Regions from separate parts of the Amedibacillus sp. YH-ame6 genome, predicted to be linked through region 1. Evidence: a T-box and tRNA genes for the amino acid it is inferred to sense, from the RefSeq annotation. Region 1 holds a T-box; the other holds one or more tRNA genes.
What was found. A T-box is a leader RNA that pairs with one kind of tRNA and senses whether it is charged. The one in region 1 lies ahead of serS (serine--tRNA ligase), so its partner is inferred to be a tRNA-Ser.
Positions count from the first base shown of each region.

Region 1 (6,721 bases):
GTTCAAGGTCATGGAAACTTTGGTTCTATGGATGGTGATGGAGCTGCGGCTATGCGTTATACGGAAGCACGTATGAGTAAAATTGCCATGGAAATGATCAAAGATATTAATAAAGATACTGTTGATTTTATTGATAACTATGATGGTGAAGAACGTGAGCCAGCAGTAATGCCATCTCGTTTTCCAAATCTTTTAGTGAATGGTTCTGTGGGTATTGCGGTTGGTATGGCAACAAACATTCCTCCACATAATTTATCAGAGACAATTGATGCTGCACTTGCGGTAATGGATAATCCCGAAATTTCTATTATGGAATTGATGGAAAACTATATTATGGGTCCAGACTTTCCAACAGGTGGTATCATTTTAGGTAGATCTGGTATACGTCAAGCATTTGAAACAGGGCGTGGATCTGTACTTATAAGATGTAAACATCATATAGAAGAAATGGATAATGGTAAGACTAGAATTGTTGTTACTGAAGTTCCATATCAAGTAAATAAAGCAAACCTTATTACTAAGATTGCGGATTTAGTAAGAGATAAACAAATTGATGGTATTACATATCTAAATGATGAATCTAATCGTGAAGGAATTCGTATTGTAATTGAATTAAGAAAAGATGTTCAAGTAGATGTTATCTTAAATCAATTATTTAGAATGACATCTCTTCAAACTTCATTTGGTGTAAATATGCTTGCCTTGCATGATCGTGCACCAAAACAAATGGGATTGAAGGAGATGCTTCAATATTACATTGATCATCAGATTGAAGTTACAGTAAGAAGAACAAAGTTTGAACTAAAAAAAGCAGAAGATCGTGCTCATATATTAGAAGGTTTACGTATTGCGTTAGATCACATTGATGAAATTATTCATATTATTCGTTCTAGTGAAACTGATGCAATCGCTAAATCACGTTTAATGGAAGAGTATAAGTTATCTGAAATTCAGGCAAATGCAATCCTAGAAATGAGATTGCGTAGATTAACTGGATTAGAGAGAGATAAAATTGAGAATGAGTATAATGAGTTAATGACGCTTATCCTTGATTTAAGAGATATTCTAGCTAATCATGATCGAGTTCTACAAATTATTCGTGATGAATTAAGCGAAGTGAAAAATAGATTTGGTGATGAAAGACGTACGGAAATTAGTGAAGCTGATTTTGGTATGGATGATGAAGATTTAATACCAGTAGAAGATATCGTTATTACTATGACAACAAATGGTTATATTAAACGTATTCCTACAGATACTTATCGTACACAAAACCGTGGAGGTAGAGGAATCAAGGGAATGACAACAAACGAGGATGATATCGTAGAAATGCTCGTTCCAATGTCTACACATGATTTCTTATTGTTGTTTACGAATGTTGGTAAAGTATATCGTATTAAGGGATATAGAATTCCAAATGCTTCAAGAACAGCGAAGGGACTTCCAGTAGTCAATCTATTGAATTTGGATAAAGAAGAGAAAGTAAAAGCACTTGTTCCTGTTAAACAAGAGAGTGAATCAGAATATTTGATGTTCGTTACTAAAAATGGTTTAGTAAAACGTGTTGCATCTTCAGAATTTGATTCTATTCGTCAAAATGGAAAAATTGCGATTACACTTCGTGAAGATGATGAATTAGTAGGTGTGAAAGAAACTACTGGTGATGATGAAATTATCATTGCTGGTTCAAATGGTAAAGCCGTAAGATTCCATGAAGATGGTGTTCGTCCAATGGGAAGAACAGCTAGTGGAGTTAAAGGATTTAATGTAGATGGTGCTATCGTTGTTGGTATTGCGACATCAAGAGATGGATCATACTTATTATCTGTTAGTGAGAATGGATATGGTAAGAGAACACCGATTGATGAATATCGATTAACAACACGTGGAGCAAAAGGTGTTAAGACTATCAATATTACTCCAAAAACAGGAGAACTTGTATCTGTTCGTGCAGTAACTGGTGAAGAAGATGCGATGATTGTGACAAACACTGGAATTATCATACGTATTGCTGTTGATAAGATTGGTATTTATAGCAGAAATACGCAAGGTGTTAAGTTAATTAATGTTGGTGATGAAGAATCTGTAGCTAAGGTTGCAATCGTTGAAAAAGAAGAAATTGAAGACGAAGTTCCAGTTGTAGAAAATACAGCCGAAGAAACTGTTGTAGATGAAGCAAAAGAAGAAATCATTGACAACAAAGATGAAGAATGATATAAAATAGTAAATCGTTGAAAAGGATAAGTAATATTGTTTCTATTTATAGAGAGATAACAGATGGTGGAAGTTATCAATAGAACAATATGAAATCAACCTTGGAGTGAATGTATGAATTGAGTAATGCATTCCGGTAGACCCGTTATCGCTTAGAGATAGTTTATGAATTTATTATTCATAAATTAAAAAGGGTGGCAACACGAGGTATCGTCCCTTTATGGACAATACCTCTTTTTTATTTCTTTGGAGGAAAATAACATGCTAGATATGAAATTTTTGAGAGAAAATCCTGAAATTGTAAAAGAGAATATGAAGAAGAAGTTTCAGGATAAGAAATTACCTTTGGTAGATGAAGTAATTGCTCTTGATGTTGAAAATCGTTCATTAAAACAAAAAGGTGATGATTTAAGACAACAACGCAATACTTTAAGTAAAGAAATTGGTGCCCTTATGGCAAAAGGCCAAAAAGATGAAGCACAAGCTATAAAAGAAAAAGTTCAAGCTATGGCTGATGAAATGAAGTTAACCGAAGAAAAAGAGTCGGAATTAACTTCTAAAATAAAGAACATTATGATGCAGATTCCAAATATCATAGATGATAGTGTTCCTATTGGAAAAGATGATAGTGAAAATGTAGAACTAGAGAAGTTTGGAGAGCCTGTTGTTCCTTCTTTTGAAATTCCATATCATACAGATATTATGGAACGTTTTGATGGAATTGACCTAGATGGAGCTAGAAAAGTTGCAGGAAACGGCTTTTATTACTTAATGGGTGATATTGCTAGAATTCATTCTGCAGTTATTTCTTATGCTCGTGACTTTATGATTAACAGAGGATTCACTTATGTAATTCCACCTTTCATGATTCGCAGTGATGTAGTTACCGGAGTTATGAGTTTTGCGGAAATGGAAGGAATGATGTATAAAATTGAGGGAGAAGATTTATATTTGATTGGTACTAGTGAACATTCTATGATTGGAAAGTTTATTGATACAATTTTAGACGAAAAGAAACTTCCATATACTTATACAAGTTATTCTCCATGTTTCCGTAAGGAAAAAGGAGCACATGGTATTGAAGAGCGCGGAGTGTACCGTATTCATCAATTTGAAAAACAAGAAATGATTGTTGTATGTAAACCAGAAGAAAGTAAAGAATGGTTTACAAAATTATATACAAATACAATTGATTTATTTAGAAGTTTAGATATTCCAGTTCGTGCTTTAGAATGTTGTTCTGGTGATCTTGCGGATTTAAAATGTAAATCAGTTGATGTTGAAGCATGGAGCCCACGTCAACAAAAATATTTTGAAGTTGGAAGTTGTTCAAATTTAACTGATGCTCAAGCAAGAAGATTAGGAATTCGTGTAAAAGGTGAAGACGGAAAATATTTTGCGCACACATTAAACAATACGGTTGTTGCTCCACCAAGAATGTTGATTGCATTTTTAGAAAATAATTTAAATGAAGATGGAAGTGTGAACATTCCTGAGGTTTTACAACCATATATGGGTGGAACAAAAATTTTAATGCCAAAACAGTAAAAAATGATGAATTTCATCATTTTTTTTTAATTTCAGACACCTATTTCAGTTCAGTATATATGTTGAAAATATCCTTTATTTATCGTATTTTATGACTGTTTTATATAAAAATAGTGTTTTCTAATTTGCAATGAGAAATAAAAAGACAGATACTTACTAATCTCGAAGCATTTCACAAAACGATTGTTTTTTAATTTTAGAATGTTTCACGTGAAACATTTTGAGTTAGTAGGTTCTTCAGGAAATAGTTGAAAAAATTATAATCTATGTTATAATATAATAGCTACTACAATGGTATCTACTGAATTAGGTCAGATTGGGAACGAAGCAGCCTTAAGGGAGCTCTATCATGTGTGGTAGCTTTTATTATATTCGGAGGTAAATCTTGTGGATAAACGATTTATGTTAGAGGCAATCAAAGAAGCAAAAAAAGCATTAGCCAAAGATGAAGTTCCTATTGGTTGTGTAATTGTAAAAGATGACAAGATAATCGCAAGAGGATATAATCTAAGAGAAAAGAAACAACAATCGATTGCTCACGCAGAAATTATAACTATACAAAAGGCTTGTAAGAAAGTTGGATCATGGAGATTAGAAGACTGTACATTATATGTTACTTTAGAACCATGCCCAATGTGCAGTGGTGCTATTTTACAATCAAGAATTAAGAGGGTTGTATTTGGTGCTAAGGATCCAAAAGGTGGATGTATGGGAAGTTGTATGAATATGTATAATATCAAAGGATTCAATCATTATCCTGAAATAACGAGCGGTATTATGGAAGAAGAATGTGGGCTGATGCTTACTAATTTTTTCAAAGAAAAGCGTAAGAAAAACAGATAACAAATACTTCTTTAAGTGAAAGTATTTGTTTTTTTATTATGAAAGCATGATATAATTATCAATAGAGAAAGTAGGTGTCATATGGGATATAAAGCACTTTATCGTACATATCGACCTAATAGTTTTGAAGAAGTTGCAGGACAAAAACATGTTGTTCAAACTCTTCAAAATGCAGTTGAACAGAACAAAATTGCTCATGCATATTTATTTAGCGGCCCTAGAGGTACTGGTAAAACTTCAATTGCAAAGATATTTGCGAAGACTATAAATTGTGAAAATGAGGAAGTTAAACCTTGTTTGAAATGTGATAACTGTCTATCTGTACAAGAAGGATCACATCCAGACATTATAGAAATAGATGCGGCTAGTAACAATGGTGTTGAAGAAGTACGTACTCTGATAGAGAAAGTTAAATATGCTCCTTTAAAGGGTAAATATAAAGTTTATATTATTGATGAGGTTCATATGATGTCAACAGGTGCATTCAATGCTCTATTAAAAACTATCGAAGAACCTCCAGCACATGTAATCTTCATTTTAGCGACAACTGAACCACATAAGGTATTACCTACAATTATATCTAGATGCCAAAGATTCGATTTTACAAAAGTTTCTAGACCAGAAATAGTTGAGCGTATACATACTGTATTAAAAGCAGAGAATATACAATGTGATGAGGATGTTATTAAGTTGATTGCACAGTTAGCTGATGGGGGATTAAGAGATGCTCTATCTATACTTGATCAATGTATTGCATATGCAAAAGACCATGTAGAACTTCATCATATCAATGAAATTTATGGAATAACTACCGTGCAGGAAAAACTAGAACTATTCCATAGTATATTTAATAAAGAGCCAGTAGTATTACTTGATAAAGTTGATGATTTCATTGAAAAAGGCGTTGATATAAAGCGATTAACAGAGGATCTAATCGAACTATTGAAGGAATCTATCATATTTGAATATACTAAAGATGCAAGCTTGTTGCATGATTTAAGTAATGAAGAAGCCTCTATGATTATAAAGGGTTGTACTATAAAAACTCAATTTAAAATGATAGATTTACTGATGGGAGCATATGATAAATATAGATTTGCAGCTAATGTGGGTTCGTATTTTGAAGTGTGTCTTCTAGAGATGTTAGATGTAAGTACTACAAATACTACTGAAAAAGTTGTAGCAGAGCCTGTTATTACCAAAAAGGAACCTGTCAAAGAGATTCCGCAACCTCAAAATGTTTCACGTGAAACATTCGAGGCTACTAATACTACAGAAGAAGTAGATATTCCAATGATTATCGAAGAAGTTAAGCCAGAGCCTGTAGCTCAGGTGGCGAAACAAGAAAGTAAACCAGCTACAGAAGTAATCCCAAGTACATCAAAAATTATGAAATCATTAGATAATGATTTTGTGCTTGGACTATTAGTTGGTGCAACAAAGCCTGAAAAAGCATATGATATGGACAAATTTAGCACGATATCGGACTATCTAGTGGATTTAAAGTGGGCTAGATTTGCAAGCTTATTAAGAAATGCTACAATCGTAGGTAGTGGAAATAACTACATTGTTATTGGTGTAGATAGTAAAGCAGAAGCAAACGAAATCAATGAAGTAGATAGTAACAATGAATTCCAAGAGTTTATCGTTGAATTACTTGGAAAGAACAAAAAAATATTTGGTATTTCAAAAGCACAACAAAATGTTGTTATTCAAGAATTCAAAGATAGAATGATCAATGGAACATTACCTGAACCATTGAAAATAGAAGATGTAGCAGTTGAAGATAAGACGGTTGTAGAACCAACGCAAGAAGAAACAATATTGAGTCTCTTTGGAGAAGAAAACATAACTATTACGGAGGAATAAAATTATGAATATGCAAGCATTATTAAAACAAGCGCAGAAAATGCAGAAAGATATGGCAGAAAAAGAACAAGAACTAAGTAGCAAGACTTATGAAACTAGCATGGGCGGAGGAGCTGTGAAGGTTGTTGTAAAAGGTGATTTTACTGTTGAATCTATACAGATTAATGAGGATTTACTTGAAAAAGATAGTAAAGAGGATTTAGAAGATATGTTAATCTCAGCATTCAATGAAGTTCTTGCAAAGGCA
Region 1 covers NZ_JBSPEZ010000002.1:305,854-312,574, forward strand. The annotation lists gene gyrA (DNA gyrase subunit A) at 1-2,214, shown strand, start outside; T-box leader at 2,223-2,435, shown strand; gene serS (serine--tRNA ligase) at 2,476-3,762, shown strand; RNA gene ffs (signal recognition particle sRNA small type) at 4,038-4,136, shown strand; gene tadA (tRNA adenosine(34) deaminase TadA) at 4,150-4,605, shown strand; gene dnaX (DNA polymerase III subunit gamma/tau) at 4,687-6,474, shown strand; gene ACWG0P_RS03225 (YbaB/EbfC family nucleoid-associated protein) at 6,479-6,721, shown strand, end outside.

Region 2 (6,721 bases), on a different contig from region 1:
TTTGATGTTTCTTATGTATCTCTTTTACACCTCGAATACATACAGATGGTAGACTATCTTGAAATCGTTCCAATTTGGCTGGGTTATCAATGAAAACATTTTGATTTAGATAATCCTTTATAGTTTCAAGCATAGTTCGTTCTTCTGTTCCTTCTTTTTCATTGCTCATGTTCAGTCCTCCGATGAAAGAATATTGCATATACGATTATGATGGTTCTGTTCATGTTTATACATGGGATTTTGAATATTTTTTATATTCCTCTGGGTTAAAACTCATCATTAGTTCATACGCTTTTAAACGTTGTTCTAATATGGATATTCGCATATGCATCTCCATACATGTTTGATCCTTATATTGAAGTTCATCTTTTGTTGTCTTCAACTTGTTATTAAGTGCTAAGTATTTTTGTATTGAGACATAGCCACCTTCACTTAAATTCACAACATTCAATTTTTCTGATTTTGATACACGTTTGTTATAATGTATTACTTCCTCTTCTAATTGAGTAAGTGTTAAAACTCTATTTTGGTAAATTTCTTTTAAAAATGCAAACATGGGATATCCTTTCTGTATATTATTTCTATACCTAGATGACAGTTTATATCTTCTGACAAAGAGGATAATTACATCGATTTTTTTGAAAAGTACTTTCATGAGAAGTACGGAGGTATTTCCCCTAACTTCTACACTATCAGTTTATCTTATTTTTCAATGTACTGAGTGCAATCTCAAACAATCTTACGAATGATAGTATCAACATGGTATTTTAAATTGCGTTCGCTCATAAACATCTTCATTGACATTTTTGCATAAGATTGTTTATGTACATAAATATCTAGCAATAGCCTCCGATCATTATCACTTTCGATACACTCAAGTCGATTCCCAATATGTACTATAAGTTGTTCATACAAAAACAGTTCTCTCTTTAATCCATCCTCTTTCTCCATCAATTCAATGTAATTAAACTTTCCTTTTCCCAGTTCAAAATTATATCGATTAGACTTTGCTTCGTGCATACTTCGATCTAATTCCAATAACTTATCAGATACCTCACTACGTTTCAATTTGTAATAATTCAGTGATTTTAAATCTCTTTTGAATTGTTCAACAGCTTCTTTTTTTCTTAGCATACATTTTCCTCCATATATCTCTAAGTTGCAATTTTGTCAACGCAAAAAGCATAAACTACATATGCTTAAGGAAGACAAAATTATATAAGATGATAGTTTTACCAGCAATCATCTCCCCATACTCATCTTACGGTCGAGTAATTCTTTTGTCAATCATAAAGTTGCCAAATATACAATATATGTATATTACGTTGCATTCCTGCAACATGCATGCTAAAATAATAGTAAATAAGGAGGGTGTACATGAGTGATGTTAATTTTGGAAAACTCTTCAATGAACTTTGTGATTCATCAGGTAAAACGAATGCAGATATTGCTAGAGGTTTAGGCGTAGATAAAGCCACAGTCGGAAGATGGCGTTCAGGTGAACGTATGCCAAAACTCTCTGCTTTACCTGATATAGCTGATTACTTTAATGTTGATATTCACATGTTTTCAAAAAGTAAATCATCGGAAAATCCCTCTTATACATTTGATAATGCACAAGATGCAGCCTTATTCATATTGAAGAATCCTGTCATGATGAATTATGGAGGTTATAGCATCGATCGAATGAGTGATGAGGAATTGTTAGAGACTGCACAGCAAATTGCAGACTATATGGCATTTGTTGTGCATCAAAAATTGAAAGATAAATAAATTTTATTATTACATCTATCATGTCACAATATGAGATATAATAAATATATACATATTGGAGGTTCTTATGACATTAGATAAAGTATTGAATGTCTATCGACAAATGGAAAATAGGGGTGATGTGTATCAGTTTTTAAAAGACGAGAATATTGATTTGTTGTATCAAGATATGAAAGAACCTAGTAAGTTATTTATGTTTCAGATGCATGCTTTAATCCTGATTAGGAACGGACTTGAACAAGAAGAATATTATATATTACATGAGCTTGGTCATTATCTGATGCATAAAGATATTGTTGGTAGTGCCTATGGGTATGGAAGAGCTGAACTTGAGGCAAATATGTTTGCTTGCATTTATCTTCTACAAGGTAATCTACTTAATGAAAATAGTAGAAGTTCTTTACTGGCTAAAGGAGTACCGCCAAAGGACATCACGATATTTATGGATTCTTTATATCAATACGTATTAATTCATCATGAAGATGATCTTCAAAACATTAAAATGCGAAAAGCATGGAGGGAAAAATGAAAAAGTTATTAACAGCGTGTTTGTGTGCAACTATGTTGCTAGGAGTCGTTGGTTGCGGTGGTAGTGATAAAGAAGAATCTGCCAAGAAAGAATATGTTGCAGAAGCAGATATTAAAAAAGTATATTCAGCACCTGAAGATTATAAAGGAAAATATATCAAGCTAACTGGGCTAATGCTTGGTGGAGTAGAAGAAAGTGAAGATGGCTTTGCTTTCCAAATGTGGCAAGACACTGAAAATTATAAAAACAATACTGTCGTTTATTTAAAAGAAGACCCTAAATTATCAGATAAAGATTATGTTATACTAGAAGGTAAAATTCTAGGAGAATTTGAAGGTGAAAATGCATTTGGATCAGCAGTAACTGCACCTGCAATTCAAGCAGTTTCTGTAAAAAAAGGAGATTATAAATCAGTTATAGCACCAACATTAAAAGAGGTCGCTTTAGAAAATGTATCCTCTACTCAAAACGATGTTACTATCAGTATTAGCAAAGTTGAGTTTGCAAAGAATGAGACAAGAGTTTATATGAAAATTGTAAATAATTCTGGTGCTCAATTTAATTTCTATTCCTTCAACACAAACGCTATCCAAGGTACAAAACAATATGAACATGAACTTAATTTCAAAGCGGATTATCCAGAAATACAATCCGATATTCGCTCTGGAGTTACAGAAGAAGGAGTCTTAGTTTACCCAGTAATGGAACAAACTGATTTCAAAGTTATCGCAAGTGGTTCTAGTGATAATTACGATTTAGACTTCACTGATTTTGAATTCAATGTTACAGTAAAATAACATAGAGGCATTACTTCTTCATGGAGTAATGCTTTTATATTCCTCCGCCACGCTTGTAGAGCATCCTTGGATTCTCATCCTTTCCCCGCATTATACGCAAAGGACAGAAAAAAACCTGTCATTTGACAGGTTGTTTTGTAAATGGTGGTTCCACCAGGAATTGAACCAGGGACACAAGGATTTTCAGTCCTTTGCTCTACCAACTGAGCTATGGAACCATTTGGTTGCGGGGGAAGGATTTGAACCAACGACCTCCGGGTTATGAGCCCGACGAGCTACCAGACTGCTCTACCCCGCGATGTTTGAGAAATTCGATTTTTTTTAAAGAATGGCGGAGGAACTGGGATTCGAACCCAGGCGCCAGTTTCCCGACCTACCGGTTTTCAAGACCGGACCCTTCAACCACTTGGGTATTCCTCCATATTGATTCATAAATGGTGGACCCTGTAGGACTCGAACCTACGACCCACCGGTTATGAGCCGGATGCTCTAACCAACTGAGCTAAGGGTCCAACTTGCGCAAAATTGGTGGCGGGGGCGAGACTCGAACTCGCGACCTTCCGGGTATGAACCGGATGCTCTAGCCAACTAAGCTACCCAGCCGAATGTAAATTTTTTAAATAATAATGGTCGGGATGACAGGATTTGAACCTGCGACCCCTTGATCCCAAATCAAGTGCACTACCAAGCTGTGCTACATCCCGATTTATTATTTCCATGAAACTATAATATGGCGCGCCCAGTAGGAATCGAACCCGCAACCTTTTGATCCGTAGTCAAACGCTCTATCCAGTTGAGCTATGGGCGCATTTACATGCGTTGCACGTTTCATCAGTGCCTTAATATAATACCAAATAATTGTATCTTATGCAAGCCTTTTTTTCTATTTTTTTTAAATAACTTTAATCTTCTTGTTTTTGCTTTATTTCTGCCCTAAAAAGAGCCAGAGAGACAGGAACGCTACATGCGTTCCTGTGCTGTCTGTCGGTCTTTATTTGTCTTAATAACCTTCTGACGTGAGAATTCTTCTCTCTCCTTTTCTTCTAATGCATCGGTAATAAACTTAATGTTGTGTTCAAAATCAGGAATTACGATATTCTTTAAGGCATTTGCACGTTTCTGTGCTTTTCGTATAGCATTTGCCAAACGATACACACTATTCTCTACTTCAGCCAAAATAATTGTCATTTCCTTTACCTTGTAAAAACAACGATACGCATAGTCAAGCTTTGAATTTGCATGTTCTAAACCATACGTTAGTTTTAGTTCTGGTTTATCATAATGAAGTTTTGGTATTTCTACTCCCATAACACTACGATAGCTAATATGAACCCCTGTATCAATAGGAACAGCCTCAACTAAATCACTTACTACTCCTAAGGACATATTTGCCTGTTGTAAGGCATAATACGCTCTTTCATAAGTATGTGTTATTTCATCACGAAGTAATTTAACATCATCTAATAAGCTCATCATTTCGCGTGTTAAGATGTTGCGTTTACGATCCATCAACTCATATCCCATACGGGCTAAATCATTGGACTTCTTTGTCGCAATTAAATTCCCCTTTGTAGGAAACACTTGTTTGTTAGCCATACTTATTTACCTTCTAGGGATAATTCTTTGATAATTGGTCCTGTTTTTAATTGAAAGCGTTCAACTGCTTTTTCATGATCATAGTAAATATTCAACACTTCATCATCCACACGGTCCAACTCACCCTTTGGTAGTACGGATAATAAGTTCCATCCTAAATCCAATGTCTCTTCAATACTTCTATTCACATCCATACCTTGATTTAGGTAATGTTGTTCAAATAAAGATCCAAAAGACATGTATTTCTTATCGATATCACTTAATTCATCTTCCCCAATAACAGAAGCTAAACTTCTTGCGTCTTGCACTTTCGCATAAGCCGCAAACAACTGGTTGGATACATCGTTGTGATCTTTTCTTGTATACCCTTCCCCAATTCCATCTTTCATCAAACGTGATAAGGAAGGAAGAATACCAACTGGAGGATACACCCCCATTTGATTTAAATTACGATCCAATACAATCTGTCCTTCTGTAATATATCCAGTTAAGTCAGGAATTGGATGTGTAATATCATCATTGGGCATCGTTAAGATAGGAATCTGTGTAACGGAACCCTGTGCACTCTTAATAATTCCTGCTCTTTCGTACAAAGAAGCCAAGTCAGAGTACAAATATCCTGGATATCCTTTACGTCCTGGAATCTCTCCCTTACTACTAGAGAACTCACGAAGAGCCTCACAATAGGAAGTAATATCGGTTAAAATAACCAATACGTGCATATCATGTTCATATGCTAGATATTCTGCTGCAGTAAGTGCACAACGTGGTGTTAATGTACGTTCGATAATTGGGTCATTGGAAAGATTTACAAACATCACAACCTTTTCCATAACACCTGCTTCTTCAAAAGAACGCTTGAAGTAATCCGCAACGTCATTTTTAACACCCATAGCCGCAAATACAATACAGAAGTTCTTACCATCTCCATCAGAGATTTTTGCTTGTTTTACAAGTTGTACAGCCAATTCGTTATGAGGCATCCCACTACCAGAGAAAATTGGAAGTTTCTGTCCACGAATCAACGTAGTTAAGGCATCAATACTAGATACCCCAGTATTGATATAGTTTCTTGGATATACACGAGAAACAGGATTCAATGGTTGCCCATTGATATCCGCACTCTTTTCTGCATAAATTTGTCCCAATCCATCGATTGGTTTTCCGCTACCATTAAAGGTACGTCCTAACAATTCTTTGGATAAAGGAAGTTCCATTGGTTTCCCAGTGAATTTTGTTTTCGTATTTTTTAATGAAATACCATTGGTACCTTCAAACACCTGAATGGCAGCTTTATTTCCTTCAAGCTGTACAACTCTACCTAAGCGAGTTGTCCCATCACCGCATTTGATTTCCACCATTTCTTCATAGCTAGCGTTTTCGACGTTATCAAGAAATACTAGAGGTCCATTGATTTCACTCAATCCTAAATATTGAAGACTCATATGTCTACCTCCTTATTCTATCCTGTTAACGGCTTCATCAATTATTGCATAATACGTATCTAGTATTTCTACATGATCGTTTGGCACATCATATTTCATCTTAGTAATTTTATCGAACAATCCCAATTGACTTACTTGGCTCAAAGGTTTCCCCTGTGCCACTAATTCTTTACAACGTTTGTATAGATATAAGATAACATCCATCATCTTCAGTTGTTTATCAAGTGGAACATACGTATCTTCCGCATGGAAAGCATTTTGTTGAAGATATCCAACACGAATGACTTTACTCACTTCAATGACCAATTTTTGATCTTCAGGAAGTACATCACTACCAATCAGTTTTACAATCTCCATTAATTTTGCTTCTTCTGCTAAAAGACTCATAATTTCTTGACGATTACGAAGGAATCGCATATCGACATTCTTGTTGTACCATTTTGTTAAATCCGTAACATATTCTGAATAACTCTCTGTCCAGTTAATCGCGAAGTAATGTCTTGCATACGCAAGAGATTTATCCAACGCCCAAAAACAACGTACGAAACGTTTTGTGTTTTGTGTTACTGGTTCGGAGAAGT
Region 2 covers NZ_JBSPEZ010000019.1:43,577-50,297, reverse strand. The annotation lists gene ACWG0P_RS12085 (hypothetical protein) at 1-169, opposite strand, end outside; gene ACWG0P_RS12080 (hypothetical protein) at 227-556, opposite strand; gene ACWG0P_RS12075 (hypothetical protein) at 730-1,134, opposite strand; gene ACWG0P_RS12070 (helix-turn-helix domain-containing protein) at 1,378-1,773, shown strand; gene ACWG0P_RS12065 (ImmA/IrrE family metallo-endopeptidase) at 1,841-2,302, shown strand; gene ACWG0P_RS12060 (hypothetical protein) at 2,299-3,099, shown strand; tRNA gene ACWG0P_RS12055 (tRNA-Phe) at 3,242-3,317, opposite strand; tRNA gene ACWG0P_RS12050 (tRNA-Met) at 3,321-3,397, opposite strand; tRNA gene ACWG0P_RS12045 (tRNA-Ser) at 3,429-3,519, opposite strand; tRNA gene ACWG0P_RS12040 (tRNA-Ile) at 3,535-3,611, opposite strand; tRNA gene ACWG0P_RS12035 (tRNA-Met) at 3,626-3,702, opposite strand; tRNA gene ACWG0P_RS12030 (tRNA-Pro) at 3,727-3,803, opposite strand; tRNA gene ACWG0P_RS12025 (tRNA-Arg) at 3,831-3,907, opposite strand; gene ACWG0P_RS12020 (V-type ATP synthase subunit D) at 4,060-4,695, opposite strand; gene ACWG0P_RS12015 (V-type ATP synthase subunit B) at 4,698-6,140, opposite strand; gene ACWG0P_RS12010 (V-type ATP synthase subunit A) at 6,153-6,721, opposite strand, start outside.
Region 2: it has a tRNA-Ser gene. The T-box ahead of serS (serine--tRNA ligase) is inferred to sense a tRNA for this amino acid. The anticodon was not compared.